DNA from 3 places in the Ciceribacter sp. L1K23 genome. Region 2 is predicted to be linked to each of the others. Evidence: riboswitches for the same ligand, from Rfam matches in the RefSeq annotation. Region 2 holds a riboswitch; each other region holds the start of a gene.

What was found. Region 2 has a riboswitch for cobalamin ahead of J5J10_RS19925 (aromatic ring-hydroxylating dioxygenase subunit alpha). Riboswitches for the same ligand answer to the same signal wherever they lie in the genome.
Region 1: it holds a riboswitch for cobalamin, as region 2 does, so the genes downstream of both, J5J10_RS06770 (hypothetical protein) here and J5J10_RS19925 (aromatic ring-hydroxylating dioxygenase subunit alpha) in region 2, are expected to answer to the same signal.
Region 3: it holds a riboswitch for cobalamin, as region 2 does, so the genes downstream of both, J5J10_RS12735 (ABC transporter ATP-binding protein) here and J5J10_RS19925 (aromatic ring-hydroxylating dioxygenase subunit alpha) in region 2, are expected to answer to the same signal.

What each region holds. Positions count from the first base shown of each region.
Region 1 is NZ_JAGRRC010000001.1:1,457,029-1,466,804, forward strand. It holds gene J5J10_RS06760 (ATP12 family protein) at 1-624, shown strand, start outside; gene J5J10_RS06765 (hypothetical protein) at 691-1,386, shown strand; cobalamin riboswitch at 1,437-1,816, shown strand; gene J5J10_RS06770 (hypothetical protein) at 1,961-2,242, shown strand; gene cobU (bifunctional adenosylcobinamide kinase/adenosylcobinamide-phosphate guanylyltransferase) at 2,239-2,754, shown strand; gene cobW (cobalamin biosynthesis protein CobW) at 2,758-3,840, shown strand; gene cobN (cobaltochelatase subunit CobN) at 3,844-7,599, shown strand; gene J5J10_RS06790 (GFA family protein) at 7,596-7,985, shown strand; gene J5J10_RS06795 (GNAT family N-acetyltransferase) at 7,989-8,447, shown strand; gene cobO (cob(I)yrinic acid a,c-diamide adenosyltransferase) at 8,444-9,073, shown strand; gene J5J10_RS06805 (hypothetical protein) at 9,143-9,409, shown strand; gene J5J10_RS06810 (TSUP family transporter) at 9,416-9,776, opposite strand, start outside.
Region 2 is NZ_JAGRRC010000002.1:188,713-198,488, forward strand. It holds gene J5J10_RS19920 (hybrid-cluster NAD(P)-dependent oxidoreductase) at 1-547, opposite strand, end outside; gene J5J10_RS19925 (aromatic ring-hydroxylating dioxygenase subunit alpha) at 549-1,793, opposite strand; cobalamin riboswitch at 1,893-2,089, opposite strand; gene J5J10_RS19930 (alpha/beta fold hydrolase) at 2,272-3,417, shown strand; gene J5J10_RS19935 (aldehyde dehydrogenase family protein) at 3,425-4,939, opposite strand; gene J5J10_RS19940 ((2Fe-2S)-binding protein) at 4,941-5,426, opposite strand; gene J5J10_RS19945 (molybdopterin cofactor-binding domain-containing protein) at 5,423-8,566, opposite strand; gene J5J10_RS19950 (aromatic ring-hydroxylating dioxygenase subunit alpha) at 8,592-9,458, opposite strand; gene J5J10_RS19955 (amidohydrolase) at 9,455-9,776, opposite strand, start outside.
Region 3 is NZ_JAGRRC010000001.1:2,616,450-2,626,225, forward strand. It holds gene J5J10_RS12685 (SDR family oxidoreductase) at 1-427, shown strand, start outside; gene J5J10_RS12690 (DoxX family protein) at 476-934, opposite strand; gene J5J10_RS12695 (DNA-binding domain-containing protein) at 945-1,721, opposite strand; gene J5J10_RS12700 (DUF692 domain-containing protein) at 1,726-2,580, opposite strand; gene J5J10_RS12705 (DUF2282 domain-containing protein) at 2,663-2,932, opposite strand; gene J5J10_RS12710 (DUF2282 domain-containing protein) at 2,992-3,264, opposite strand; gene J5J10_RS12715 (sigma-70 family RNA polymerase sigma factor) at 3,490-4,041, shown strand; gene J5J10_RS12720 (DUF1109 domain-containing protein) at 4,038-4,673, shown strand; gene J5J10_RS12725 (iron ABC transporter permease) at 4,681-5,742, opposite strand; gene J5J10_RS12730 (ABC transporter substrate-binding protein) at 5,742-6,695, opposite strand; gene J5J10_RS12735 (ABC transporter ATP-binding protein) at 6,695-7,525, opposite strand; cobalamin riboswitch at 7,634-7,853, opposite strand; gene J5J10_RS12740 (flagellin) at 7,991-9,199, opposite strand; gene J5J10_RS12745 (DUF1349 domain-containing protein) at 9,501-9,776, shown strand, end outside.

The sequences.
Region 1 (9,776 bases), on a different contig from region 2:
GTAAAGACGCCTGCCAGGAATACGCTTCTCCTTCCGACCACACCGCTCGCCGAACTTGTGGCGGTTGAATGGCGGGCGCAGAAGGATGTGATCGATCCGGCGACCATGCCCGTGACCAGGCTTGCCAACACCGCAATCGATGCCGTGGCCGAACAGGTCGACATGGTGGCGGCGGAAATTCTCCGCTTTGCGGGCACGGACATGATCTTTTATCGCGCCGACACGCCGCAGGAGCTGGTGGAGCGCCAGAACCTCTCGTGGAATCCCCTGCTGGACTGGGCCGCGGAGACCTTTGGGGCGCGCTTCATCCTGGCTGTCGGTGTGATGCACCAGGAGCAGCCAGAAGCGGCGATCGCCGCATTCGAAAAGGCGCTTGCCAGGCATCGCGATCCTTTCGCGCTCTCGGCTTTGCACGTCATGACAACCCTCACGGGCTCGGCGCTCATCGGCCTCGCGCTGTCCGAAGGGCGGATTTCGTTGGAAGAGGCATGGTCTCTGGCCCACCTCGACGAAGACTGGACGGACGAGCATTGGGGTATCGACGCGGAAGCGGCCCATCGCCGGGCCAAGCGGTTCGAGGAAATGGCCGCGGCTTATGGTGTATTTTCGGCCCGTCGCGGCTGAGTTAACCACCCGCTAACCATAAATCAGGAATGTCGAAAAAGACGAAACGTCTTTTCGGGATTCCCCATGCAGCGATTCCTTCTCCGTCTCCTTGCGATTATCGCGGTGGTCGCCGTACTGCCCTCCTGCATTCTCACGGGGCGCGAGCCGATCCGCCGGCCATTGATGTATGATGTCAGGGACGTTGCGGTGATCGGTGCCGCCGACGTGCCTCTCGTCGTGCTTGCTGGCGTTGACCGCCGTGTCGCTGCGGCAGTCAATGCCACCCGCCGCAATGTTCCGCTGCAAAGGGTCGTGCTGACGGTGAAGTTCGACGATTATCGTCCGGTACAGGCCTACGGTGACAGGCGTGCGAGCGTGCGCTTCAAGGTGACAGCCGCCGACATCGACACCGGCAATCCCGTGGCAGCGGGAACCTTCATTGTTCACAGTTCTACCGACAATCCCCGTATCGCCGACGAGAACCTTGCGGAAGAGGCAGCAGCGCGAATTCGCTTCGCCTTCTCCTTGCAAACGCCTCGCCTGCCTCCGCCCCGCCCGAAGCCGCGGACCACGTCGACCAAGCTGAAAGCGGATGCTCCGGCTGTGGCCGCGCCAGCCTCGGTTACCGCGCCTGCGGTGGTGCCCGCGCCGACCGTTGCGCCGGCTGCTGCGCCCGTGGTTCCATCGGGCACCAATGTTGAGGAAGGTGCTAGCGGCAAGATCACCATTGGCGGCGGTTCCACTTGCGACGTGGCAACCGATCCGACCTGCAATCCGTGAACGGCGAAGGTCGCCGGCGCGATTGACTTGCCGATGTCGTCGGCCTAATCAAGTCGGCATGAACGGATGGTTTCCGTCGTCCCGCAAAGGGTGGGCGGAGAGCAAAAGGGAATGCGACAGGACGGACCCATTCCGGGCGTCCCCATCGCAGCCGACCCCGCGACTGTAGAGTGGCGAGGGTCCGTCATCCGGATCTGCCTCGGACACGTCGGGATCAGGGCATGGTGCCTTGGGCGGCGCTACTGGACAGTCCGGAAAAGTCACTGGCGCGGCATGCGCGATCAGCCGGGGTCGGACGCCTCTAGGATCTACGAATCGTCCACCTTTTCGCGATATTGCCGATGCGCCGGGAAGGCGAGACGGACCCGCGTGCCCTTGATTGGGCCTTATGCCATGAGCCAGGAGACCTGCCATCCGTGCCGGGCATTTTGCCCAGCCTTGGGGAAGGATTTCCCCGTTGCCAGCACGGAGGTTGTCATGGCGACACAGACGACAGGCGTGGTGTATCCGTACGTCCGGTCAACACGCGATGAGTCCCTGGGCCGCGCTATGAAACGTGCCGAGGCGACACGTCGTGCGTAAGAATTTCTCTTTCCTTTCGATCGCCCTCGGCATCCTGATTGTTGCCGCGACGGCGTTTGCGGTGGTTCCGTCTTTTCAGGACGATCCGATAACGACCCAGCAGACCGTTGATGGACTTTCTTCTGCGTCTGCTGAGATTACGAGCCCTGTTGTGACATCGACCTATTCCCTGCACCCTTCTGACGGATCTGCCGGAAGGCCGACCGCGACTTTTCCAGCCTTTGCGGCGCGGGGCGGCGGCATTTATGCGACGGATGCGATGGAGGCAAGATGAATAGGACCATTCTCGTGCTCGGTGGCGCCCGCTCAGGCAAGTCGGCCTTTTCGGAGCGCCTGGCTCGTCAAAGCGGTCTCGATCTGCACTATCTGGCGACAGGCCGCGCCTTTGACGACGAGATGCAGGCGCGTATCGACAAACACAAGGCGGATCGCGCCGGGGATGGCTGGACGACACACGAGGAGCCGTTCGATCTTGCCGATCGTCTGTGGGCTCTCGACTCGCCGGACCGTGTGGTCCTCGTCGATTGCCTGACGCTGTGGATCACGAATCTGATGATGGAGGAGCGCTCCATCGACGCTTCGGCCACCAGCCTCGTGAAAGTTCTTCCGTCGCTCTCGGCGCGGGTGATCGTCGTTTCCAACGAAGTCGGACTGGGCATCGTGCCCGACAACAGGATGGCGCGGGAGTTTCGCGACCATGCCGGCCGTCTTCACCAGCGCGTCGCCGAGGTGGTGGCGCAAGTCTATTTCGTGGCGGCCGGATTGCCGCTCAAGATGAAGGGTTGAACCATGTTGCAGCAGAAAATTCCCGCTACCGTGATCACCGGCTTTCTCGGTGCCGGCAAGACCACCATCATCCGCAACATGCTGACCAATGCCGGCGGCAAGAAGATCGCGCTGATCATCAACGAGTTCGGCGATCTCGGCGTCGACGGCGAGGTTCTGAAGGGCTGCGGGGCGGAGAACTGCACGGAGGATGACATCATCGAGCTCACCAATGGCTGCATCTGCTGCACGGTGGCCGATGACTTCGTGCCGACCATGCAGAAGCTGCTCGACCGCGATATCAAGCCTGATCATATCGTCATCGAAACCTCCGGTCTTGCTCTGCCGCAGCCGTTGGTCGCAGCCTTCAACTGGCCCGACATCCGCACCCGCGTGACGGTTGACGGTGTTGTGACGGTGGTCGATAGCGTCGCGGTCGCGGCGGGCCGGTTCGCCGACGACCATGATGCGGTCGCCGCCCAGCGGGCCGGAGACGAGAGCCTTGATCACGAAAGCCCGATCGAGGAACTGTTCGAGGATCAGCTGACCTGCGCCGACCTGATCGTGCTCAACAAGACCGATCTGCTCGATGCCGCTGGTGTCGCGGCCGTGCGCGCCGAGGTGACCGGCCGTACCGCGCGCAAGCCGGCGCTAATCGAGGCGAGGAACGGCGAGGTGCCGTCGCTCGTCCTGCTCGGGATCGGGGCGAGCACGGAGGACGACATCGAAAACCGCAAGTCGCATCACGAACTGGAGCACGAGGCGGCCCACGCCGCCGGCGACGATCACGATCACCTGCACCATCACGATCACGACGAGTTCGAAAGCTTTGTGCTGAAGCTGCCTCCGATCGCCGATCCGGCGGCCTTCGTCGAGAAGCTGAAGGACGTGATCGCCACCCATGACGTGCTGCGCCTCAAGGGTTTCATTGACGTGCCCGGCAAGCCGATGCGTCTTGTCCTGCAGGCGGTCGGCAGCCGCGTCGACACCTATTTCGACCGTCCCTGGACGAGCGGCGACAAGCGCGAGACGCGCCTGGTGGTGATCGGCCTGCACGAGTGGGACTACGGCGCCGTGGTCGAGGCGGTGCAGGCGGCGGCCGGCTGATCAATGCATCTTCTGCTCGCCCAGAAAGGCTCGATCAGCGACGGGGAGGAGGCGATCGACCTCGGGCAGACGCCCGGCGACATCCTCGTCCTGTCTGCGGCCGACACGGAGCTCGCAGCGATCGCAGCCGCTGCTGCTGCTGGCCGTGAGGGCGGGCCATCCGTGCGACTGGCTAGCTTGATGAGCCTCAAGCACCCGATGTCGGTCGACACCTATGTCGAGCGCACGGCGCGGCACGCAAAGTTGATCGTGGTCAGGGCGCTCGGCGGGGCGAGCTATTTTCACTATGCGCTCGAGGCGCTGCATGCGGTCGTTCGGCGGAGCGGCGCGAAGATCGCCGTGCTGCCGGGCGACGACAAACCGGATGAGGGACTGGCGCCGTTTTCGACTGTCGGGCCGGACAACCTTGCCGTTCTCTGGTCCTATCTTGTCGAGGGCGGAGCAGAGAACGCGAATGCCTTTCTGGATTACGCCGCGTTCCTGATCGACCAAGGCGAACGGCCTGCCCCGGCGATCCCGCTGATGAAGGCCGGCATCTGGTGGCCGGGCCGGGGTGTCGTCGGAGTTGAGGAGTGGCGGAAGGCTGCGGGGTCAGCGGCGCCGATAGCCGCCATCTGTTTTTACCGCGCGCTCGTGCAGAGCGGCGAAACCAAGCCTGTCGCGGCGATGGTGGAGGCGCTGCGAGCGCAGGGCATGCGGGCATTGCCGGTGTTCGTCGGCTCGCTCAAGGACGCTGTCTCGGTTGAGACACTGCGGGCGGTGTTCGCCGAGGCGACGCCCGATGTGGTGATCAACGCCACCGGCTTTGCGGTCTCGGCACCCGGCAGTGAAAATCCGTCCACCGTGCTCGACGAGAGCGGCGCGGTTGTGCTGCAGGCGATTTTCTCGAGTTCTGCTCTGGACGCTTGGGAAAACTCGTCTCAGGGCCTTTCGGCACGTGACCTTGCGATGCATGTGGCGCTGCCGGAGGTGGACGGGCGGGTGATGACCCGTGCGATATCGTTCAAGGCGGCGGCGCGGTTCGATGAGACGGTTGAGACCAATATCGTCAGCCATGAACCCGATTCCGGTCGCATGGCCTTCGTCGCCGAGCTTGCGGCGCGCTGGGCTAGGCTGCGACGGACGCCGGCGGCGGACCGTCTCGTGGCACTGATCATGGCGAACTACCCGAACCGCGACGGCCGGCTTGGCAATGGCGTCGGCCTCGACACGCCCGCCGGCACCGTCGAGGTGCTGAGAGCGATGGAGGCGGCGGGCTATTCGGTCGGCGACATACCCTCGGATGGCGATGCGCTGATGGCGCATATGATGGCCGGGCCGACCAATGCCGCGCGTGATGGGCGGGAAATCCGCGATGTCATTTCCTTGAATGATTACATAGCGTTTTTCGAATCTCTTCCCAAGCGGATTCAAGAAGAGATCACGGCTCGATGGGGTGGACCGGAAGGCGATCCCTTCTTTCAGGATGGAGCATTCGCGTTGCCACTCACCCGCTTCGGCAACGTATTCCTCGGCATTCAGCCGGCGCGCGGCTACAACATCGATCCGAAGGAGAGTTATCACTCTCCGGACCTCGTTCCGCCACACGGCTATCTTGCCTTCTATGCCTATCTGCGAAAGGTCGCCGGGGTCGATGCGATGATCCATATGGGCAAGCATGGCAATCTCGAGTGGCTGCCGGGCAAGGCATTGGCGCTCTCGGAGACATGTTATCCCGAAGCCGTTTTCGGCCCGCTGCCGCATCTCTATCCGTTCATCGTCAACGATCCGGGCGAGGGCACACAGGCGAAGCGGCGTACCTCCGCCGTCATCATCGACCACCTGACACCACCGCTGACGCGGGCGGAGAGCTACGGCCCCCTGAAGGACCTCGAGGCGCTTGTCGATGAATACTACGAGGCAGCGGGGGGTGATCCGCGTCGCCTGAAACTGCTGAAAAAGCAAATCCTCGACCTCATCGCAGACATCGGTCTCGACCATGACGCTGGGATCGGCAAGGGCGAGGCTGAGGACACGGCGCTCGAAAAGCTCGACGCCTATCTATGCGACCTCAAGGAAATGCAAATCCGAGACGGGCTGCACGTGTTCGGTCTGGCGCCGGAGGGGCGGTTGCTGACCGATCTCGTCGTGGCTCTGGCGCGGGCGCCGCGCGGGTTGGGCGAGGGCGGAGACCGGAGCCTGCAGCGGGCGATTGCGGCGGACCTTCATCTCAGTGCCGGTGATCCGGTCTTCGATCCTCTCGATTGCGTCATGTCCGATCCCTGGACCGGACCCAAACCTGCAATCCTTGCCGACCTCGACAACCAGCCATGGCGCACGAACGGGGATACGGTCGAACGGATCGAAATGCTGGCGGCGAAGCTTGTGGCGGGGGATATCGAGGCACCGGACGACTGGGTCTCCACGCGGGCTGTGCTTCATGAAATCGAAACGCGTCTCAAGCCAGCGGTGGTGAAGTCGGGTGCTGCTGAAATCGCCGGGCTTCTCAAGGGACTCGATGGCCGCTTCGTGCCGCCGGGGCCTTCGGGAGCGCCGACGCGGGGGCGGCCGGATGTGCTGCCGACGGGGCGTAACTTCTATTCGGTCGACAGCCGGGCGGTGCCGACGCCGGCGGCCTATGAACTCGGCCGGAAGTCCGCCGAACTGCTGATCCAGCGCTATGTGCAGGACCACGGTGACTGGCCGACCTCGTTCGGACTGACGGCCTGGGGCACGTCCAACATGCGCACGGGTGGTGACGACATCGCCCAGGCGCTGGCGCTGATCGGCGTGAAGCCGGTCTGGGACATGGCCTCGCGACGGGTCACCGGCTTCGAGGTGATCCCGATGGCGATGCTTGGGCGGCCGCGCGTCGATGTGACGCTGCGCATCTCCGGCTTCTTCCGCGATGCCTTTCCGGAGCAGATCGCGCTGTTCGACAAGGCCGTCCGTGCCGTCGCCGCGCTCGACGAGGACGATGGCGACAATCCGGTCGCGGCGCGCGTTCGGGCCGAAACGGAAAAGTTGAAGTCGGAAGGGCTGGACGACAAGCAGGCGGCGCGGCGGGCTGGTTACCGCGTGTTCGGCTCGAGGCCGGGCGCCTATGGCGCCGGCCTGCAGGCGCTGATCGACGAGAAGGGCTGGGAGCGGCGCGGCGATCTGGCCGAGGCTTACCTCGTCTGGGGCGGCTATGCTTATGGCGCGGATGTCGAGGGCAAGGCGGAGCGCGGCCTGTTCGAGGAACGGCTGCGCTCGGTGCAGGCGGTGGTGCAGAACCAGGACAATCGCGAGCACGACCTGCTCGACAGCGACGATTACTACCAGTTCGAGGGCGGCATGACGGCGGCGATCGAGCACGTCGCTGGAGGGCGTCCCGCCGTTTACCACAACGATCATTCGAGGCCGGAAAAGCCGGTGATCCGATCGCTGGAGGAGGAGATCGGTCGGGTCGTGCGTGCTCGCGTCGTCAATCCCAAGTGGATCGAGGGCGTGATGCGGCACGGCTACAAGGGCGCTTTCGAGATCACCGCGACTGTTGACTACATGTTCGCCTTCGCGGCGACGACAGGGGCCGTGCGCGACCACCACTTCGAGGCTATCTACCAGGCATTTCTGATGGATGAGCGCGTGCGCGGTTTCATGGCGGAGAAGAACGCCCCGGCGCTGAAGGAACTTGCCGAGCGGCTGATCGAAGCGATCGAGCGCGGACTGTGGACGCCGAGAAGCAATTCCGCCAAGTTCTCGCTTTCCGAAATCGTTCTGGAAGGGAGCGTGTCATGACTGAGCTTTCAGGTCGCTGCCTGTGCGGTTCGGTGCGGCTGTCGGTGTCGGGGCCTGTCCTCAACGCCAACCATTGTCATTGCGAGAGCTGCCGCCGGGCGACGTCGTCCGGCGTCGCGAGTTTCTTCACGGTAGCGCGGACGGATGTGGAACTCTCCGGTGCAAGCTTGAGGCGGTTCGTATCGTCGCCGGGCGTCACGCGCGGCTTCTGCGGCACGTGCGGTTCGCCGATGTCCTATGAAACGGAAAGACGACCGGCGGAGATCGATCTTTACATCGCCTGCCTCGACGATCCGTCCGCTATCGTGCCCAAGGCACATGACTTCTGGAGCGAGCGTGTGGGCTGGCTGCATGTCGTCGACGGCCTGCCGAAGAACGAGCACTGAACCATGGTCTTTGACACTACTGACATCCTGATTGCGGAAGTGACGGGGGACGGTGTCGACGAATTCGTCACCGCCGTCGACGGCATCCTTGACGAGGCCGCGCTGGCGCTAGGCAGACCGTTCGTCAGCGAGCGCGTCCATATCCGTGCGAGTGCTCCGGATGGGACGATGCTCGGCGGCCTGGTCGGCGCGCGGCTGCAGGGCTGGCTCTACGTGAAGCTGCTCGGCGTCAGCGAACACGCGCGTGGCCGCGGCGTCGGTGCCAAGCTTCTTGCGGCGGCGGAGGACATGGCGCGCAACGATAGGCTCGCCGGCGTCTATCTCGATACGTTCGAGTTCCAGGCGCCACGCTTCTATCTCCGGGAAGGCTATGCCGAGATCGGCCGCCTTCCGAAAACCGGCCAGGCGCCACAGCGCATCTGGTATGCAAAGACATTCGACGATAGCGGGAGTGAGACATGACCGAGGACATCAAGCCGGAAACGGACGATCTGGCCCGCCACGCGGAAAAAATGGCGAAGAAGAAGGCTGCCCGCGAGAAGATCATGGCGACGAAGACCGACGAGAAGGGGCTCGTCATCGTCCATACCGGCAAGGGCAAGGGCAAGTCGTCCGCCGCCTTCGGCATGATCTTCCGCCACATCGCCCACGGCAAGAAATGCGCGGTCGTGCAGTTCATCAAGGGCGCTATGTCGACCGGCGAACGCGACCTGATCCTGCGGCATTTCTCCGATGTCTGCGAGTTCCACACGATGGGCGAGGGCTTCACCTGGGAAACCCAGGACAAGGCGCGCGACATCGCCATGGCGAAGGCAGCCTGGGAGAAGGCGAAGGACCTGATCCGCGACGAGAGCAATTCCATGGTGCTGCTCGACGAGATCAACATCGCGATCCGCTACGACTACATCGATATCGGCGAAGTGGTGGAGTTTCTCAGCGCCGAGAAGCCGCACATGACCCACGTTGTCCTGACGGGACGTAACGCTAAGGAAGAGCTGATCGAAATCGCCGATCTCGTCACCGAGATGGAACTGATCAAGCATCCGTTCCGGTCCGGTATCAAGGCGCAGGTGGGCGTCGAGTTCTGAACCGGAACTTATGAGGGAACCTCCCGGCGCCACGCGTGTTTACGAGACGTCCACAACAGGAGCCGCGCCATGCTGAGGGTCATTCAAAGCGTTCTGCTATCGTCCGCGATCGTCTTGCTGGTGATTGGCGCAAGCCCTGCGGTGGGGGCGGACATGCTCTACCAGACGGAACGGCCCGTGGTCGTCCAGCAGCGAGCGGCGGCGGTCGTGGCCCCCGCCTCCGTGGAGGTGCGTCCTGTCCGTTGCGACGAATACTACATCGAGTACCGCGCGCCGCTCTACGACCCGCGCGTCGAGATCATCCGCCAGTGTGACCGCCAGATCGTTCGATACTGATGGAATTCAGAAACCCGCCCAGACCCGTACCGGATTGGTCGGGTCCATCAGCAACCGAACAGCCAGCGCCAGGCAGGTGATGATCAACAGCGGCTTGATCAGCCTTGCGCCGCTTCTCATTGCCAGCCGAGAGCCAGCCTGCGCACCCAAGAACTGACCGAGCCCCATCAGCAAGCCGATCTTCCAGAGGATCACACCGCCGAAGGTGAAGATCACGAACGCGCCGAGGTTGGAGCCGAAGTTGAGGAGCTTTGTGTGAGCCGTCGCCTTCAGCATGCCGAAGCCTGCAAGCGACACGAAAGCCAGCATGAAGAAGGAACCGGTGCCTGGGCCGAAGATACCGTCGTAGAGGCCGATCAGGGGAACG
Region 2 (9,776 bases):
TTTCCCGCGCCTTGGCCTCAAGCTCCCAGCGAAAGATGATGTCATCAGGAGAACGGGCGCAGTGCAGGAAGGTGATGTCGCTATCGGGAGCCCGGTCGCTCATGTCGCGGGTCATCGACATCATCGGCGTAATGCCGGAGCCGGCGGAGACGAACAGGTATTTCCGGCCGGGATGCTTTGCATAGGAGAAGTCGCCAAGCGCGCCGATCGCCTTCAACCGCATGCCGGGCTTCAGGTTGTCGAACATCCAACGGGTCCCGATCGACTCCTTCTGCGCCTTGACCGTCACTGCCACCGTGTAAGGCCGGGAGGGGCTGGAGGAGAGTGTGTAGGTGCGCATCACCGGTTCGGGAGAGACAGGAATTTCCAGCGTCACGAACTGGCCGGGAAGGTAGCGGAACCACAGGCCGGAGCGATCCGGCCTGAAGGTGAAGGTCATGACGTCAGGCGCTTCCGGCGTGACGGCGACGCATTCGAGCATGTGCTCCCGGTCCGACCAGGGGCGCATTTCGTCGACATGGCGATAGCTGGGAACGGCGATGTTCATGTCAGGCCACCGCGGACAGGCGGGACTTGTCGCCCTGCAAACGGTTGATCATGAAATTGACATACCATTCGACGAACTGCATGACGCCGCCCTCGTGTTCGACCGAGTAAGGGCCGGGTTCGTAGGCGGGGGAGCGAATGCCGAAGGCGTTTTCCTCGACGATGGCACGGTCCTGGTCGTTGGTCATGTTCCAGACGTGGGTCAGTTGATCGACGTCATAGTCGACGCCTTCGACCGCATCCTTGTGGACCAGCCAGGTGGTGGTGACGGCGGTTTCCTCGGCCGAGAGCGGCAGGACGCGGAAGGAGATCGCGTGATCACCCAGCATGTGGTTCCAGGTCGTCGGATAGTGAAACAGCAGCATCGTGCCGATGCGCGAGATTTTCACGTCGTCGGAAAGGGGTCTGCGAACGGCCGGCTTGCCGTCCATGGTGTAGCTGACCGCATCTTGAATGAGGGGCATGCGGGCGACGCGGAACTGGCCGGTCGGATCCATCCGGAATTCGCTCGGCAGGCCTCCGTCCTCGCAGTGTTTCCAGTGCTCGGCGATGAAGGGATCATCCTTCGCGCCCTGAACGCCTGTGGCGGTCGGTGCTTCCGGATAGGTGCGGCAGAGTTCCGGGTGGTTGCCGGCGCAATGGTAGCATTCGCGGTTGTTTTCCCAGACGAGCTTCCAGTTGCCCTTTTCGATGATCGTCGTCCGGGCGGCGACCTTCGCCTCCCAGAGGCGGTGCGGCGCCATGTAGGGCTCGATGGTGGCGCGGACGGGTGCGAAGTCAGTCGGCTCGTTGGCAAGGCAGATAAAGATGTAGCCGGCGACGCTCTCGCAGGCGACCGGCTTCAGGCCGAATTCAGACTTGTCGAAGGTCTCGCCCATCTGGCGTGCGAAGACGAGCGAGCCGTCAAGGTCGTAAGTCCACTGGTGGTAGGGACAGACGAGCTTGGCGGATGCACCCTTGTCCTGCGTGCAGACGCGGTGGCCACGATGGCGGCAGGTGTTGTGGAAGGCGCGGATGACGCCGTCCTTGCCGCGCACGACGACGACGGGATAATCGCCGATCTGGACGGTGAAATAGTTTCCGGCGCGCGGCACTTCGCAGTCATGGCCGATAAACAGCCAGTCGCGATACCAGATCGTTTCCATGTCGAGCTTGAAATAGTCGGGATCGATGTAAAAGGGCTGCTCGAGGGAGAAGCCTTCCCGGCGGTTCTTCAACTGCCGCAATACAGTATTCTGCAAGTCCATGTCTTCGTCCTCGTTTAAAAATGGACGGTGGACGAGCAGGACTGAACACGCGCGCAAAGGCACGTGGCCGACCTGTCCCCGACCGCCCACCGCGATCGTAATGAACTTATCTCCCGAGGCTGGTTTCCGGGCTCTGGAGCATCCTTGCGGATCAAACCGACGCCTTCCCAGGACTCCTCCCAGTGGCAATTTGCCGGTTCTTCACTCCACCACCGTTGCGGGGGCAGCGCCGGATTCTGACCGGCTTCCCAATTCTCCGCCCGTGTCCGGACGGCACCTCCTGTGATTGACAATAGAGCAGGTTTGCAGTGCACCCAATGCGGTGTTCGCGACGCGTCTCTGCTGGATTCGCGACACGGGCGCTGTCGTGTGATAAAGGGTGGCGTGACGACCGGCCTGGGGCCTTGCCCTTCACCGTGAGGATGGTATTCAGCGCATCTGGGCGGGTTCACAAGTTGTTGGTGAAAGAGCAGTCAACATGACGTTTTCAGGTGACGCCCGGCGCATCACTCTTGTTCGCGCCTTTCAGTTCGTCTTTGGCCTTTGCGCGGTGTTATCGCTAACCGCCTGTGCCGGCAGACCGGGGCCGGAGGCGCTGAGCCTGTCTCAATCGGCGCTGCCGGACACCAAGCAGGTCACCGTCTACGTCGCCACCACGCGCGAGAACAAGGAAGGCCTCGGATACACCGACGGCAAGGCACCCGAACTGAATTTTGCGGCTTATACCGTATCGGTTCCTCCGGGGCACAAGGCGGGCGAGATCGAGTGGCCGAAAGGCGGCCATCCCGATCCGGCCAAGACATTTGCAGTCACGGCGCAACGGACCTTGTCGGCGGACGAGTTTTACCGGGAAGTGGGCAATCAGGCTAAAATCGAAGCTTCGGATGGCACCGATGTCGGTGTATTCGTGCATGGCTTCAACTTCAACTTTCAGGAGTCTCTCTTCCGCGTGGTGCAGATGTCGGCCGATGCCAATGTCGAGGGCGTGCCGGTGCTTTTTGCCTGGCCTTCCCAGGCGGCGGTGACCGGTTATCTTGCCGACAAGGAATCCGTGACGTATTCGCGGGACTATCTCGCCGAGACGCTGACGCGTTTGACGGCCGGTCGCGGCAAAGGCCGGGTGCTTCTCTTCGGACATAGCATGGGTGGCTGGCTCGTGGTCGAGACGCTGCGGCAGTTGAAGCTGAGCGACCGGTCCGACGTGCTCGCAAAACTCAACGTCATGCTTGCGGCACCCGACATCGACGTCGATGTGTTCCGGCAGCAAATGGCAGTGATAGGTCCCATGTCGCCGCCGTTGACGATCCTGGTTTCCAAGGACGATCGTGCGCTGCAGGCGTCGCAGTTTCTGACCGGCAACGGCCGCATCGGCGCTCTCGACGTTGCCGATCCGGTGGTCGCGCAGGTGGCGGAACGAGAGAAAATCCTGCTCGTCGATGTGTCGGGTATCTCGCCGACCAATCCGCTGAACCACGATCGTTACGTCCAGCTTGCGGCTCTCTACCCGAAGCTCACCGCCGAACGGCAGGATCTGAGCAGCGTCGGCGGCTTCATCCTCGACGTCGCGGCCAACACCGTCTCCAGTCCGTTCCGGCTGGTGAAACTCGCGATCACGCCGCAATAACCATTTGTCAGATGACGGCGCACACCGTCTTGGTTTCCAGGTAGTTTTCGAGACCCTGGGCGCCGTTCTCGTATCCCCAGCCGGATTGCCTGTGGCCGCCCTTGGGCAGTTCCGGCGAAAAATAGGAATGGCAGTTGATCCAGATCGTGCCGGCTCTGACGCTGGCGGCAAGGCGGTGCGCCGAGGAAAGATCCTGCGTCCAGACGCTGCCAGCCAGACCATAGGGGCTGTCGTTGGCATAGGTGATGGCTTCCTCGACGTCGTCGAAGGGCGTGACAGCGACTACCGGGCCAAAGATTTCCTCGCGCATCAGGCGCATGTCGGGCCGGACCGATGTTACGACGGTGGGTTCGAAGAAGGTGCCGAATTCGCCGTCCTGCCGGCCTCCGGCTGCGATGTGAGCGCCATCGGCGGTTCCCTCCGCTATGAAGCTCGCGACCCGGTCCGACTGCTTGCGGTTGACGAGCGGTCCGAGATCGGTAGATTCATCCAGGCCGTGGCCTAGCTTCAGGGCGCTGGCAGCTTTCGATACTTTTTCGACGACTTCCTCGAAGACTGTCCGGTGCGCATAGACCCGCGAGCCTGCGACGCAAACCTGACCGGAATTTGAGAAGATGCCGCGTGCGATGCCCGGGATCGCCAGCGCCATGTCCGCATCGGGCATGACGATCGCCGGCGACTTGCCGCCGAGCTCGAGCGTCAGTTTCTTGAGGTTGCCCTGTGCCGCCCTGACGATCAGCTTGCCGACCTCCGTCGAACCTGTGAAGGCGACCTTGTCGACATCGGGATGGGCGGTGAGCGCCGCACCCACGGTTTCGCCGAAACCTGTGACGAGGTTGACGACGCCTTTCGGCAGGCCAGCCTCGATCATGAGTTCGACCAGCCGGATCGCCGTCAGCGACGTTTCCTCGGCGGGTTTCAGAACCACCGTGCAGCCGGCGGCCAGCGCCGGTGCCAGCTTCATGGCCGCCATCAGCATGGGCGAATTCCAGGGTGTGATTGCAGCCACGACTCCGATCGGCTCTCGGGTCGTATAGGCGAAGATCTGCTTGCCTTCGGGCTGGTAGGCGATGGACGTAGGGATGGTGGTCCCCAATATCTTCGTGCAAAAGCCCGCGTAGTAGCGAAACTGCTCGGCGGAGGCCGGAATCTCACCGAAGCGACCTGTCTTGTAGCTCTTGCCCTGGTCCAGCGTTTCGAGTTCCGCCAGTTCCTCGACATGGGCGTCGATCAGTTCGGCGATCTTCCAGAGTAGCTTGCCGCGGGCCGACGGGGTGAGGCCTTTCCATTCGTGGGAACCAAGTGCGGAGCGGGCGCTTGCGACGGCCGCGTCGACATCGGTGGCCGTTCCTCCGGCAAGCTCGGCAAGAAGCTTCCCTGATGCCGGATCGAAGGTCTCGAAGAAGTCGCCGTCGGACGCGTCCCGCCAGGTACCGTCGATGAACAACTGTTTCTTGCGCCTCGCGAGAAAGGTTCTCGCGCCTTCTGTGCGAGGCTCGGAGTTGGTGATGGCGATCGTCATGTCAGTCTCCGTTGGCGCGAGATTGCTCGCGAACGCGGCGGGCGGCATTCAGCGCTCCGCGAATAATGGAATGGTAGCCGGTGCAGCGGCAGATATTGCCTTCGATTCCGGCGCGGATGTCCGCTTCCGTCGCATCCGGCTTCTCGTCCAGAAGGGCGGTCAAGGCGATCGTGAAGCCCGGCGCGCAATAGCCGCACTGGAAGGCGTTTTCCTCTTCCAGTCCCGCCACGATGGCAGCACCGAGCGCGTGGCTTTCCAAACCTTCGATGGTGACGATCTGCGTACCGTCGATCTGGAAGGCCATCAGAAGGCAGCCGTTCGCCGCCTTGCCATCCATCAGCACCGTGCAGGCGCCGCAGCGGCCGACGGAACAGCCAACTTTCGTGCCGGTCGTGGAGAGGTGATCGCGCAGGATGTCGGCAAGGCGGGTGTCCGGCGCGCAGGCCACGACGACGGGCTTACCATTCAAATGAAAGCGTGTCGTCATGCCGTCACCGCCAAGGCTTCGAGAATCGCTTCGGGCGGGATGGGGGTCACGGCGGGCCAATAGCCGATCGCTGAGGCCACGGCATTGGCAATCGCCGGCGTGACCGCGCCGATGCCAAGCTCGCCGGATCCCCGGGGGCCGAGGTCATCGTCCGCATCCAGTCCCTCGAGCGCGAAGATTCTCATGGTTTCCGGGGTGTCCTGAATACCGGGCAGCATGTACGTGTCGAGGTTGGCGGTGAGATAGCCGCCATCGCGCATCGGCGCGTCCTCCGTCAGGGTGAAGCCCAGCCCCTGCACGGCGCCACCTTCGAGCTGGCCAAGATAGGCGGCGACGTCCATGACGGGACCTGCGGCGGAGTGCTGGTGGAGGTCAAGAACACGAACCTGTCCGGTGACGCGGCTGACGGCGACCCTGGCGATCGCGGCGCCGAATGCGAAGATGTAGCGGGCGTTCGCAGTTGGATAATCCGTCTTCGGAAATTCGTAGGCGACCGCCACGCACGGCAGGTCGGGTTCGGGTGTGGCCTTGGCGAGATCATGATAGGAGAGGAGGATGTCGCCGCTGTTGGAGCCGCGTTCGGCCAATCCGCCGGGGGCAAAGACGAGCGTTTCAGGGTCTCGATCGAGCAGCGCACCGGCGGCGGAACGGACTTTCCGCGAAAATTCCGGCGCCGCCCTTCTCGCGGATTCCCAGACGACATAGGTGCCGCGCGAGGCTGTGGTGGAACCGGATTCGGGCGCAATTCTGGTATCGCCAACCGTCGCTTTCACGTCTTCCCGGGCACAGCCGAGTTCGGCGGCGACCGTCGCCTGGATCAGTGGCAGCAGTCCTTGACCCATTTCATCCAGACCGTAGGCTCCTTCGATGAAGCCATCGGGGGTCAACGCCAGACGTCCGCCGGCGGGGTCGGGTACGACCGAACCCAAGCCGTTGCCCTGATAGTTCATCGCCATGCCGGTACCGATGATCCATTCGCCATCGGCGGAAGGCCTCTGCGGATTGCGCCACAACTCCGAGGCCGAGGCGGCATGAAGCATTTCGGCGATGCGCTCGGATTTCGAGACGACTTGTCCGAGATAACCGGGCGATCCGGCGGACCGGAGATTGCGGGCGCGAATTTCCACAGGCGACAATCCCGCGAGCCGCGCCAGACGATCCATCTGGCACTCGACGGCATAGGTCATCTGGTTGGCGCCGAAGCCGCGGAAGGCGCCGCAGGTGCCGTTGTTGGTATAGGCCAACCGTCCATGGGTGGACACGTTCGGCACCGCATAGGGACCGGTCGCGTGTTCGAGCGCTGTTTCCAGCACGCCGGGGCCAAGGGAGGCATAGGCCCCGGCATCCGCGAGCACCTCCACCTCCTGTGCGAGGAGCATTCCGTTCGCATCGCAGGCTGTCTTCATCCGGATGGTCATCGGATTGCGTTTCTGGCCGGCGAGCACGGACTCTGCGCGGGACAGTTGCAGCCGGACGGGCTTGCCCGATTTCAGCGCCAGCAAAGCCAGCGCCGGCTGGACCGACAGTTCGTCCTTGCCGCCGAAGGCGCCACCCGTGGGCGAGGTGACGACGCGGATCTTTTCCTCCGGCATTGCCAGTATCCGTGACAGCTGCAGCCGGTCGCGACCGCCGTGTTGGCCGCCGACGAAGACGTTCAGCGTGCCGCCTTCCTCCATGAAGGCGTAACCGCCTTCGGTCTCCATGAAACCGTGCATCTGGCGCGGGGTGACGTAAGTCTCCTCCACGACAAACGCGGCAGTTTCGAAGCCGACCGAAACGTCGCCACGGCGGAAGAACAGCTCCCGTTGCAGATTGCCACCATCGTGAACAAGCGCGGCATTATCGGCGAGCGCTGCCTCGGGGGTGTCGACGAGCGGCAGCGGCTCGTATTCCACTTTGATCAGCGCGAGTGCTCGTTCCGCCGTCTTTGCGTCGATGGCCGCCACCGCCGCCACCGGATCGCCCTTGTGGCGGACCTTGTCGTGACAGAGCGCCGGCTGGTCCTGGATGACAATTCCGAACGCGTTCGATCCTGCGATATCGCGATGGGTGACAACAGCGACGACCCCCGACAGGGCTTCCGCGGCAGTCGTGTCGATGGAGAGAATGCGGGCGTGTGGAATGCCTGCCCGCAGGATGCGACCGACGAGCATGCCATCCTCGCGCTTGTCCGTGAGGTAGCCGAGCCTGCCGCGTATCTTGTCAGCCATGTCCGGCCGTATGTGCCAGCGGTTGCACCGTCGCGCGCGGGAAAGCACGATTTCGCTGTCCAGCGGCTCTGGTTGCGGAAGCGGGGTGGTCGGATGTATCGAGCGTATCGGAGGCAAGGGGCCTCCCAATCCATGAACAAGTGCGTTTGCAGCGACGCGGCGACGGTAGCTCCCGGAGCGGAAATCGTCGTCCGGGGCGGTTATCTTATCGAGCAGACAAGCGTGCAGCGCGGCCCAATCGATGGAGCCGGCGTCGGATCCCGCCATCATCGCTTCCGCCTCGGCCAGGCGAGTGACAGGAACGACACCACCGCCGATCGTGAGGCGGGGTTCGGTGACGAGTCCTTCCTGAAGACGGAACCGTCCCGCGACGTTTATCACACTCGGCGTGAAGGCGGCGCGCAGCCCCGTCTTCCGGAATGTATAGCGTTCACTCGATAGCTGCGGACGGAGGTGTATCGCGACGAGAATCGTTGCGTGAACTGTTGGTTCCGAAAGCCACGCTGTGAGGAGGTATCTTTCGGCTCCGTTCGTGGTCGCGACTTCGAGCTCCGCATCGAGCGCCAGCAGAGCCGGCAGCAGGCAGCCGGTTCGCCCGCAGATATTGCCGCCGATGGTCGCGAGATTGCGGACCGCCGGTCCGGCGACGACCGTGAGAGCCGAATGGAGAAGCGGAAAATGGTCGGCTATGGCTTTTTCGCCGATAATGTCCGCAAGAGTGCACAGCGCCCCGATGCGGATCGAGTTCTCTTCCTGCGAAATCCCGCGCAATTCGGGCAGGTTCGCAAGAGTGATCATCGTCGACGGTTTCGGCAAGCCCCTGGCCCATTCAAGCTGCAGCGCCGTACCGCCGGCAATCAAACGGCTGTCGGGATCGGATGAGGTGATGCCGAGTGCCTCTTGAAGGGAGGTGGGCTTCAACACGCGCATGCGGCCCTTTTCCTTCTTAAGGTCATCAGTATCCTCCCGCGGTGGTGCCGAAGCGGATGCCTTTTTCCTTCAGCCAGCGGCGATACGCGATGGATGATGAATCCGCCCGCGTCGGGATCTCGGCGCGCGGCTCGAGCGGCAACAGCAGGGGACGCTGGTTTTCGACGATGATCCGGTCCTGCAGGAAAATGACCTGTTCGAAGTTCAGCAGTGACTTATGGGTCGAGGTCTGGTCAACGAGATACATCACCGGCTGAGCCCGGCAGAGGCCTTCCTCCATCGGCTGGATGAACAGGGCGATGGCGTCCAGCCGGTTCGGCGAGGTCGGACAGACGCGGTAGAGCATGACCACGAAAGGCGAGGGCACGCGGTAGGTCAGGTGGACGAAATCACCCTTGTCCTCGGTCGCTGCTATGCGCGGCTGGAAGAAGGTGCAGTTGGTCGCCCAGACCTCGTCGACATCGCGGCGGATCTCGCTCTGGTAGCCCGGAACCTCGGTGTGCGGCTCGGAGCCGAGAATGTCGGTATGGACGAAGGGGAAATGCGCCATGTCGAGGAAGTTTTCGACCACCCGCAGGCCCGAGGCGCGCATCGTAACCCAGCCGCAGGGCACGAAGCGGCGGTCTTCCTCCTCCGCCTCCTCGATATGGACGATATCCTTTCTCGGCGTACCGAGACTGGTGAACAGGCAGCCATATCGTTCCTTAACGGGAAGTGCGGGGCCATGCCGGCCGTCATCTAGGATTTCCCGAACCAGAGGCGAGCCGCCTTCGGACAGCATGTATTCGATGTCCTGACCGAGCAATCGTGTCCTGACGGTTCTGCTCGTCAGTTCGCTCGCGGTGGCGATCGCGTACCAGTCGTCCAGGGCTACCTGATCGGTGGTTTTCATGACGTGCCTCCTTTCTCGCTGATCCACTGCTTGGTGCCGCCGCCGTTCTCGGCGAGCCACTTGGCGCGACGGGCGAAATGATCCGGGGCCATGGCATGGATATCGGCAATGATTTCCTTGACGTCGCCGGTCTTCAGGAATCCGTCCTCGACGATGATCTCGCCGTCGACCATGGTCATGGCAACGTCTCCGCCGCGCACAGCATGGACGAGATTGTGCTGGAGATTGAAATAGGGGCCTTCGCCGAACAATGGTGTCATGCGCGGCGTGTCGGTTCTGATCGCGATGATGTCGGCCCGCTTGCCGCCCTCGAGGGAG
Region 3 (9,776 bases), on a different contig from region 2:
CGACCGCAACTGGCAGGTCAACGTCACCGGCACGATCGCCAATACCCGGGCGGCTGCCTCGAAGCTTGCCGAGGGCGGCCGCGTCATCTTCATCGGCTCGCGGCTCGGCTCCGTCGTTCCGTTCCCCGGCGTCGCCGACTACGCAGCCACCAAGACCGCGCTCGTCGGCTATGCCCGCGGCATCGCCCGCGAACTCGGGCCCCGCGACATCACCGTCAATGTCGTGCAGCCGGGCATCATGCCGACCGACATGGCGGCGGAGGTGGCGGGCGAACTGCCGAACCGCGACGCCATCCTCGACATGCACCCGATCCGCCGCATCGCCACGCTGGAGGAAGTCGCCGAAACCGTCGCCTTCCTCGCCGGCCCGCACGCCGGCTACATCACCGGCTCCACCATCGACATCGCCGGGGGCATTGGAACCTGAGGCTTGAAACAAGACGGCGCGATCATTTTCCGATCGCGCCGCGCCCCTTCACGTCCCCATCCGCTTCCAGATCAACTGATCCAGCGACAGCCGCCCCGGTCCCTTGGCGATGACGATCAGCAGGCAGCCGGCCCAGGTGCCGTGGGTCGGCCAGGCATCGGGATAGACGAAGATCTGGATCACCAGCGTCATGCCGAGCAGCGCCAGCGCCGAAAGACGGCTGGCGAGACCAATCACCAGCAACATCGGGAACAGATGTTCCGCTATCGTCGCGAGATGCGCCGACAGCCAGGGCGAGAGCAGCGGCAGCCGGTATTCGTTTTCGAACAGGAAGAGCGCGCTGTCGGATACAGACCAGCCGTCGAGCTTGGTCTGGCCGGAGCGCCAGAATACGCCGGCGATCGAAAGCCGCGCCACGAGCGCGACGAGATCGTGCGGGATCCGCTCCAGAATGGCGCGTCCCGATGCGAGATTGCGGGCAAGCGGGCGGTCGGGCAGGGCGCCCATGGTGTGGTCGTCATGCATCATGGTCGTCCTCCGGGAGTATGTCGGTAAAGGCGCCGGTGGTCAGCAGACCGGCGAGGTTTCGGGTCAGATCGAATTGGTCGGTCTCGGCCATCGCCAGCGTCGCCGCCATTCCGAGCTGTTCCCCCTCGGCAAGAGCCGACAGAAAGGTCGCCCCGCCCGGCGGCAGGCGGTGAACCTCGACCAGCATGGCCGGGCGGACGACGAGCGCGTCCTCGCCGATCCATGTCTCGACCGGGTGCGGCGTGCCGCCTTCGGCGTTCATCGCCCAGATCGTCACGACCGGGTGGGGCGAGCGCAGGATGGCGGTGGAGGGATGCGGCTGAAGCCTTATGTCGCCCAGCCGCTCCGGCGGGATCGCGGCCAGCCGTTCCGGAACAAGCGGCGCGGCATCGGCGGCGTGGTAGGCGCGGCTTCGCGCTGCCTCCAGCCGGATCACGTCAGGCAGATAAGGCAGGCCCGCGACCGGCTCGAACCCGGCGACGAAGTCCGCGAAGCCGTCGCCATAGGTCAGAAGCAGCGGCGAGCGCGGCGGATCGGCTGCCACGTATTCGCCGGCCATGGCGGCGAAGAAGTCCGCGCCGACGATCCGCTCCGTTGCGGGAAAGCGCGAGGCGAGCGCGCCGGTCAGCCCGACGCGCACATTGTTGCGATAGACGCCGAACCGGCGCTCGGGGCGCGGCGCGGTCCAGCTTGTCAGGCCCTCGGGCACCGGGCTTTCCCGGTCGGTGAGGGCGGCGGCGAAACGCTCTTGCGTGGCGGTCGACATGGCGTCACGCGGCCCGGCTTTGCGCGGCGCGGGAAAGGATCGCGCCTGCGGCTTCCGCTTCGGATCTTAGAATTGGCCAGTCCGGAACGTCATTGTCCCATTCGATCAGCGTCGCCATCGGTCCGGTTCGGGCGATCACCTCGTCATAGAGGGCCCAGACCGGGTCCTTGACCGGCGTGTCATGGCTGTCGATCAAAAGCGGTGCGCCGGCATCGTCCACCGTCTCGGAATGGCCGCTCAGATGGATTTCGCGCACCGCCTCCAGCGGGAATTGCGCAAGATAGGCGCGCGGGTCGAGATTGTGGTTGATCGAGGCGACGAACACGTTGTTGACGTCGAGCAGCAGCCCGCAGCCGGTGCGGCCCACGATCTCGCGCAGGAAAGCGGTTTCCTCGATCGTGCTTTCCTCGAACACCAGATAGGTCGCCGGGTTTTCCAGCAGCATCTGCCGCCCGAGTGTGTCTTGCACCTCGCTGACATGCGCGGCGACGCGGGCAAGCGTCTCTTCGGTGTAGGGCAGCGGCAGGAGGTCGTTGAGAAACACCTCGCCATGGCTGGACCAGGCCAGATGTTCCGAAAAGCTTTCCGGCTCGTAGCGATCGCAGAGTGTCTTCAGCCGAAGAAGATGGTCACGGTCGAGCGGCTGCATCGCCCCGATGGAGAGGCCGACGCCGTGGACGGACAGCGCATAGTCTTCCCGCAGTCGCGCAAGCTTGGCATGCGGCGGGCCGCCGGCCCCCATGTAGTTTTCCGCATGCACCTCGAAGAAGCCGACCGGCTGCGGGCCGGCGTCGATGCTCGTAAAATGCTCCGGCTTGAAGCCGACGCCCGGTCGGGCGGGAAGGCGGGACGGTTTCATGGAGGTCTCTCCGGTTCGGTCGTGGTCCCTCTCCCCGCTGGCGGGGAGAGGGTTGGGTGAAGGGCGTGCTTCGCTTCGCGCCTCAGGCCGGCGTCAGCGAGCCCTTGCCATTAGGCGTTTCCATGGTTTCGCAGGTGCCGGCCGGAACGAGCTTCCAGGCGTTCTTCTGGTAGTCCATGGTGGAGGTGCCGGCGCAGGTCGTGCCGGGGCCAGCGGCGCAATCGTTCTGGCCCTTCAGCGCCACGCCGTAGCACTTCTCCTTGGTGGCATCCTGGGCCATGGCGGGCAGGCCGCCGGCGAGAACGAGGGCGGCGGCGAGCGAGGCTGCGAGCGCGTTGCGGTTGGTCGTCATGTCTGGTGTCCTTGCTATCTGTCTTGTCTGGATTTGGCGGTGGATCGGTTTTCAGGAAATCAGGCCGGCGTCAGCGAGCCGTGGGCGCCATCAGGCGTCATCATCGTGGTGCAGGTGCCGGCGGGCACGAGCTTGAAGGACTGCTTGTCGTAGTCCATGGCCGAATGGCCGGCGCAATCATGGCTGCCGGCGGCGCAATCGTTCTGACCTTTAAGGGCGATGCCGTAGCACTTTTCCTTCTCGGCATCCTGCGCGGCGGCCGGGACGGCGATCGTGGCGAGAGCGGAAGCGAGCGAGCCGGCCAGCGCCAGCGTGACAAAACCGTTTTTCATCGTTAGTTCTCCTCAGAGTGCCGAGCCGTGATTGGCTTGGTCATCGGGAGCTACGGACCGCTGCGGCGAAACGTTACGCTGCCTGATCGGAAAAAATTCGCGATCGGATCGTGTGGCGAGGCGGCAGTGAAAAGAAATCGAAGGCAGTTCAACGGCTTGTCCGAAAAATCAGCCTTTCGATGACATCTCGGTAACGAAAGCGTGTGGCGACGCGTAGAGGGTAATGTGAGGCGGCCTGAGCGTGAGGTGCAATGGGCGGAATGGATGCGAAGCGCGCTTGATGGCGACGCGGCGTCCTACGACCGTTTCCTGCGCGCCGTGACGCCGCACCTGCGCGCCATGGCGCGGCGCCGCTGCGACCAGTTCGGGGCTTCGGCCGGAGAGGCCGAGGATATCGTCCAGGAGGTCCTGATCGCCGTTCATCTGAAACGCGGCACCTGGGATCCGGAACGCCCCATCGGCCCGTGGCTGTCGACGATCGTGCGCAACAAGCTGATCGACGCGCTGCGCCGTCGCGGCCGCAGGGTCGATGTGCCGCTGGAAGACGTCGTGGCGACGCTGGAGGCGGAAGACGCGAACGTCGCCGACAGGCTCGATGCGGAGAGCGTGCTCTCGCGCCTGAAGGAGCCGCAACGCGACATCGTCCGCTCCATATCTCTCGAGGGAGCGGGTGTGAAGGAAACGGCCGAACGGCTGAAGATGAGTGAAGTGGCGGTCAGGGTGACGCTGCACCGGGCGCTGAAGGCGCTGTCCACCCTTTACCGGAGTGAAGCATGAAGACGGATGAACTGATCAGGCTTTTGTCGGAAGATGCGCCGGTGCGGATGCGCTACCGTCGTGCGCTGGCGGCTGCCATCGTCTTCGGCGCTGTCGCCGCCGTTTCCCTCCTGCTGTCAACCTATGGCCTTCGTCCCGATCTCGCCGACCAGATCGAAACGCTGCGGGTCGCCTTCAAGATCGGCGCCAGCCTCTTGGCAGCGGTGCTGGCCTGCCGTCTCGTCCTGCGGATTGGCCGGCCGGGCCTGTCTGTCCGCGGTGCCGCGCTCTCCCTGCTGGTGCCGCTCGGCCTGCTCGTCCTTGCCGTCGCCGCCGAACTCGTCGTCCTGCCGCAAGCCGACTGGATGCCGAAACTGCTCGGCCGCAACGCCACCTTCTGCCTCGTCCTGGTGCCGACGTTGTCTTTCCTGCCGCTGGTCGCGTTGCTCTGGGCCATGAGGAATGGCGCGCCTGACAACCCCGGCCTGGCCGGTGCCGCCGCCGGCATTGCCGCGGGCGCCATCGGCGCCACGGTCTACGCGTTGCATTGCCCCGACGACAGCCCGCTCTTCGTCGCGACCTGGTACCCGCTGGCGATTGCGATCGTCACGATCGCCGGCTACGGCGCCGGTCGCCGCGCCCTGCGCTGGTAGCAGTTGCTCAGCCGGTCGCCCGGTCGCCGCGCATCATCCAGATAAAGAAGATCCCTCCGACAAGCCCGGTGATGATGCCGAGCGGCATGTCCTGCGGCGGGATCAGCGTGCGCGCGACGATGTCGGCCGCGACAAGGAAGATCGCGCCGCCGAGCGCCGAAAGCGGCAGCACCCGTCGGTAGTCGCCGCCGACCACGAACCGTACCAGATGCGGGATCATCAGCCCGATGAACGAGATCACCCCGGAAAAGGCGACCGCCGCGCCGGTCAGCAGCGCGCAGACGACGAACACCGTCAGGCGGAAGCGTTCGGCCGGAATGCCGAGCGTCGTGGCGGTCTCGTCGCCGAGCGTCATGGCATTGAAGCTGCGGGCCTTGGCGATCAGGTAGGTGCCGCAGCCGAGAAGCACCGCCAGCGGGTAGGGCAGGTAGTCCCATTGTGCCAGCCCCAGTCCGCCCAGCATCCAGAACACCACCGTATGCGTGGCGCGCGGATCGCCGAGCAGAATGGCGAGGCTGCCGAGCGAGGTGATGACGAAGGAGATCGCCACCCCGGTCAGCACCAGCCGGCTGGCATTGCCGGCCCGGTTGAGCCTCGCGATGCCGACCACCAGCGCTGTGCTCGCGATCGCGCCGCCGAAGGCGAAGAGCGGCACGGTGACCAGACCGAGAAACGTGCCGGTGTGCAAAAGCACGATGATCGCCCCGAAGGCCGCGCCCGAGGAAATGCCGAGCAGATGCGGATCGGCGAGCGTGTTGCGGGTTACCGCCTGCAGCGCCGCGCCGACCAGCGCCAGACCGGCGCCGACCATGGCGCCGAGCAGCACGCGGGGAAGCCGCACCTGCCAGACGATGTTGTCCCGGCCGGCCGACCAGTCCTGCTCCATTCCTGTCACGCCGAGATGGCTGGCGATGATCTTCCACACCTCCGACAGCGGAATATTGGTCGATCCCACCGAGACGGCGAGCATGATCATGGCGGCGAGACCCACCGTCAGCCCTGCCACCAGCACCGGGGTGAGGTGAATGAGGGCATGGCGCGGCCCGCTGACGTATCCGCGATGGCTCATTACTGGGTCGAGCGCTGGAAGGCGTCGGCGAGCGTCTTCACCGCGTTGATGTTGCGCGGACCGGGCGTCGCCTCGACATAGGGCAGCACGACGAAGCGGTTGTTCTTCACCGCCGGAATATCCTTGAAGGCCGGGTTGTCACGCATGTAGGCGATCTTCTGCTCCGCCGTCACCTCGCCGTAGTCGACGATGACGACCACCTCCGGATTGCGCTCGATCACCGGCTCCCAGCCGACCTCGGTCCAGCTGGTCTCGACATCCTCCATGATGTTGACGCCGCCGGCAGCCTCGATCAGCGCCGTCGGCATGCCGAAGCGGCCGGCCGTGAACGGCTTTTCCTCGCCGCTGTCATAGACGAACACCTTGAGCGGCTGCGTTCCCTCCGGCACGGATGCGGTCGCCTCGGCGATCTGCTTGCGGTAGCCCGCGACCAGCGCCTCGGCCTTTTCGGAGACGCCGAAGATCCGGCCCAGATTCAGGATGTCGGTATACATGTCCTCCATCGAGGACTTGTCCTTCTTCATGATGTGAATGCAGCTCTCGGTCAGCTCGTAGACCTTGATGCCGAACGGCTCCAGCGTCTCAGGCGTCACCTCGCCGCCGACCTTCATGCCGTAGTTCCAGCCGGCAAAGAACAGGTCGGCATCGGCTTCCAGCAGCACTTCCTTGGTCGGATACTGCGGCGCGATCTCCGGCAGGTCGCCGAGCTTCGCCTTCATCTCCGCGTCCATCTTGTACCAGCCGGAAATGCCGGAAATCCCGGCCATGCTGCCGGTGAGATCGAGCGCCAGCATCATGTCGGTGAGGTTCACGTCCTGAGAGATCGCCCGCTTCGGCGCTTCTTCGAACGTCACCTCGCGGTCGCAGCTCTTCACGGTGACCGGAAAGCCCGACGCAAGCGCGGTGGAGGCCGAAAGGGCGATAAAGGCGGAAAGGGCAATGGTGAAGCGCATCAAGGTCTCCCTGAAATGGTCTGGTCGAGATGAAAGGAAAATCGGGGCCGGCCGGTGGCCGGATGGGCGTCGATCACAGCTTCGACCGAAAAGGTCTCGCGGATCGCATGCGGGGTCAGCACATCGAGCGCCGGGCCGTACTGCACCTGCCGCCCGCGCGCCATGACAAGCACGGCATCGGCATGCGCCGAAGCGAGCGCCAGGTCGTGCAGCGAGACGATCACCGTCGCCGGCAGCCGCGAGAGCAGCGCCAGCACTTCGAGCTGGTGGCGGATGTCGAGATGGTTGGTCGGCTCGTCGAGGATCAGGATGTCGGGTTTCTGCAGGAGCGCCCGGGCGATCATCACCCGCTGCTTCTCGCCGCCCGAGAGCGAGGCGAAATTGCGCGGCGCCAGATGCTCGAGCGCCATCAATTGCAGCGCATCGCCGATCGCCGCGTAGGCCTCGTGCCGGTCCATGCGCCCCTGGTGCGGCGTCAGTCCGAGCTCCACGATCTCCGCGACTGTGAGGCCGAAATCGGTCGCCGGCTCCTGCAGCACGGTCGCGATGCGCCGCGCCACGGCCTGCGGCTTCATCCGCCAGATATCCTCGCCATCGATGGTGATCCGGCCGGCATCCGGCCTGTGATAGCGGTAGAGACAGCGCAGCAGGCTCGATTTGCCGGCCCCGTTCGGACCGACGATCGCCAGCATCTCGCCGGGCAGCACGGTAAAGGAAATGTCTGAAATGATCGGTTCGTCCGGAGAGCCGCGCATGGCGCCGCCCCAGGAAACACTTTCCACGCGAAGCCCCGCGGGCTTCACGCCGCTCAGTGTCGACGGCAATTGCATCCTTCAGCCTCCACGACGGACCTCGGGTCGCGGAAGGGCTGCGGCTGGCGGGAATCGGAAAAGGATCTCTCGAATGCCATCGTCGCTCTCCTCGGCACACCCCGGCCGGGTTTCGTTACACGTCGAGGCAGGTCTCCTGGCTTGCGGGTCAATGCGCTCCCGGACCTTCCCGGCCTTTTGGGCCAGTGGTTTATCCCGGTCGAACTCGCCGCTCACAGTTGCGGGGGCAGCCACGGTCTTGCGCCCTGTTGGGTACGTCGCACCGTGTTCCCTTTTAATCCCCTCGGGCTTTCGCGACCCTTGGAGAACCTTCAACGGAAGAAGGTGTAACAATGTAACGCGGGGGCGTCAATGGGCGATGGGGAGCGAAAGAGGGGAGGGGCGTGACAGGACTTTCGGCACTGGCGGCGGTGACCGGACAGGGCAGCTTCCGGTCAGGTGGACGATATCACGTACGGCCGAGTGTTACCTGAACAGCGTCAGCAGACTATCGGCACTCGTATTCGCGATGCTCAGCGACTGTATCGCCAACTGCTCCTGCGTTTGCAGCGCCTTCAGACGCGTGGAAGCCTCGTTCATATCGGCGTCCACGAGGCGGCCGATCCCGCTGTCGATGCTGTCTGTGAGCTTCGCAACGAAATCCGACTGCATGGAAATGCGTGACTGAAGTGCCCCAAGGTCTGCGGCCGCATCGATCGTCATCTCCAGCCAACCGTCGATCCGGGATAGCAGAAGACCCAGATCGCTTCCGTCCGTGACATCCACATCCATAATCGTGTACTCGGGAACGCCTGTTACACGGAAGTTGGAAAACAGCACGGGATTGGGGGCGTCTTGGCCGAACGCTTGGTTGTTGACCCCGTAGAAACCGGGACCAGAGTCGGCGGCTGATTGGGCCAAGAGGTCCCAAAATTCGAAGTCCCCGTCTACAACTCCATTCGGTCCGGCCCATTGGTCAAAAACCGCTTTCGTCACAGTTGCCGTATAGAGAAGTGCCCCGTCTTGGATGTCGAATTTGAATTCGTCTCCGTCATCCATCGTGAACGGCTCGGTAAAGGCAAATGTGTCAGTGGGGCTCGTGAAGTTCTCAAAACCACCATATGTTCTGCCATTTCCTCCAGTCGACGGGATCGTCTGCAAGAGGCCATTACCCACCGTAGTGAAAAGTGCAATTTCGCCTAGATTTACAGAGATTTTCTTGACGCCGAAGTTACCGCTCGCATCTCGCGTCGCAGACGCAACGACGGAGGCGCTGTTGCTGCCATCGGTGGAAAGCCAGTTCTCCCCGCTGAAAGTAGCGGAAGAAACGATACTGGTGAGTTGCTCCTTGAGCTGTTCGATTTCAGCCTGAACCTTGTAGCGATCAACACCGTCTTCTGTTGCCACGACAATTTTCGACTTCATCTCACTGATGACATCGACGACGGCCGTCATCCCGGCATAGGCGGTATCGACCTTCGCGCCCCCCAACCCCAGCGCGTCTTCCACCGCCGCTAGCGCCATGTTGTCGGAATGCATTGTCGTGGAAATCGACCAGTACGCGGCATTGTCGGAAGCCTGCCCCACCCTCATTCCGGTCGACACCTGGCGTTGCGTGTCCTGCATTTGACCAGCGATAGTACGGAGAGTTTGGAGCGCACTCATCGCTCCGATATTCGTGAGAATACTGGTCATGAAAACTCGGAAATGAAGAGATTCGCGCGGTCATCGCGCTGGAGAGAAGAGCGCCACTAAAGAGGCCGCATGGTAAACGAAGGGTTAACTCTCGGGTAGCATGCGAACTATTTCTGGTACCTGACCGTTCACGGATATGTGAAGCGCTGGCGCTTCATTTTTCCATTCCGTGGAGCGGTGACCAGCTGTCGACCGGAAGACCTCCGTCACCGCTTGTTTGTCGGCAATCAATCGCTCTAGGATTGGCGACAGAACGAAAGATGCGGGTCGGAAAATCCGCGAGTTGTCATGGGAGCCGCTGTTGCAGACCCTCAAACACGGACGTTGGCTCAACGAGCCGACGAAAGCGAAAATATCGGATGGCGAACTGTTCGTGGTGACGGACGCCAACACCGATTTCTGGCGAAAGACGCACTACGGCTTCGTCCGCGACACCGGCCACTTCTATGCATTTGAGACCGAAGGTGATTTCACCGCAGAGGTTCGGGTCCAGGCACATTTCGAGCATCTCTACGACCAGGCCGGCCTCATGGTCAGGCTCGACGAACGACGCTGGGTCAAGGCCGGGATCGAGTTC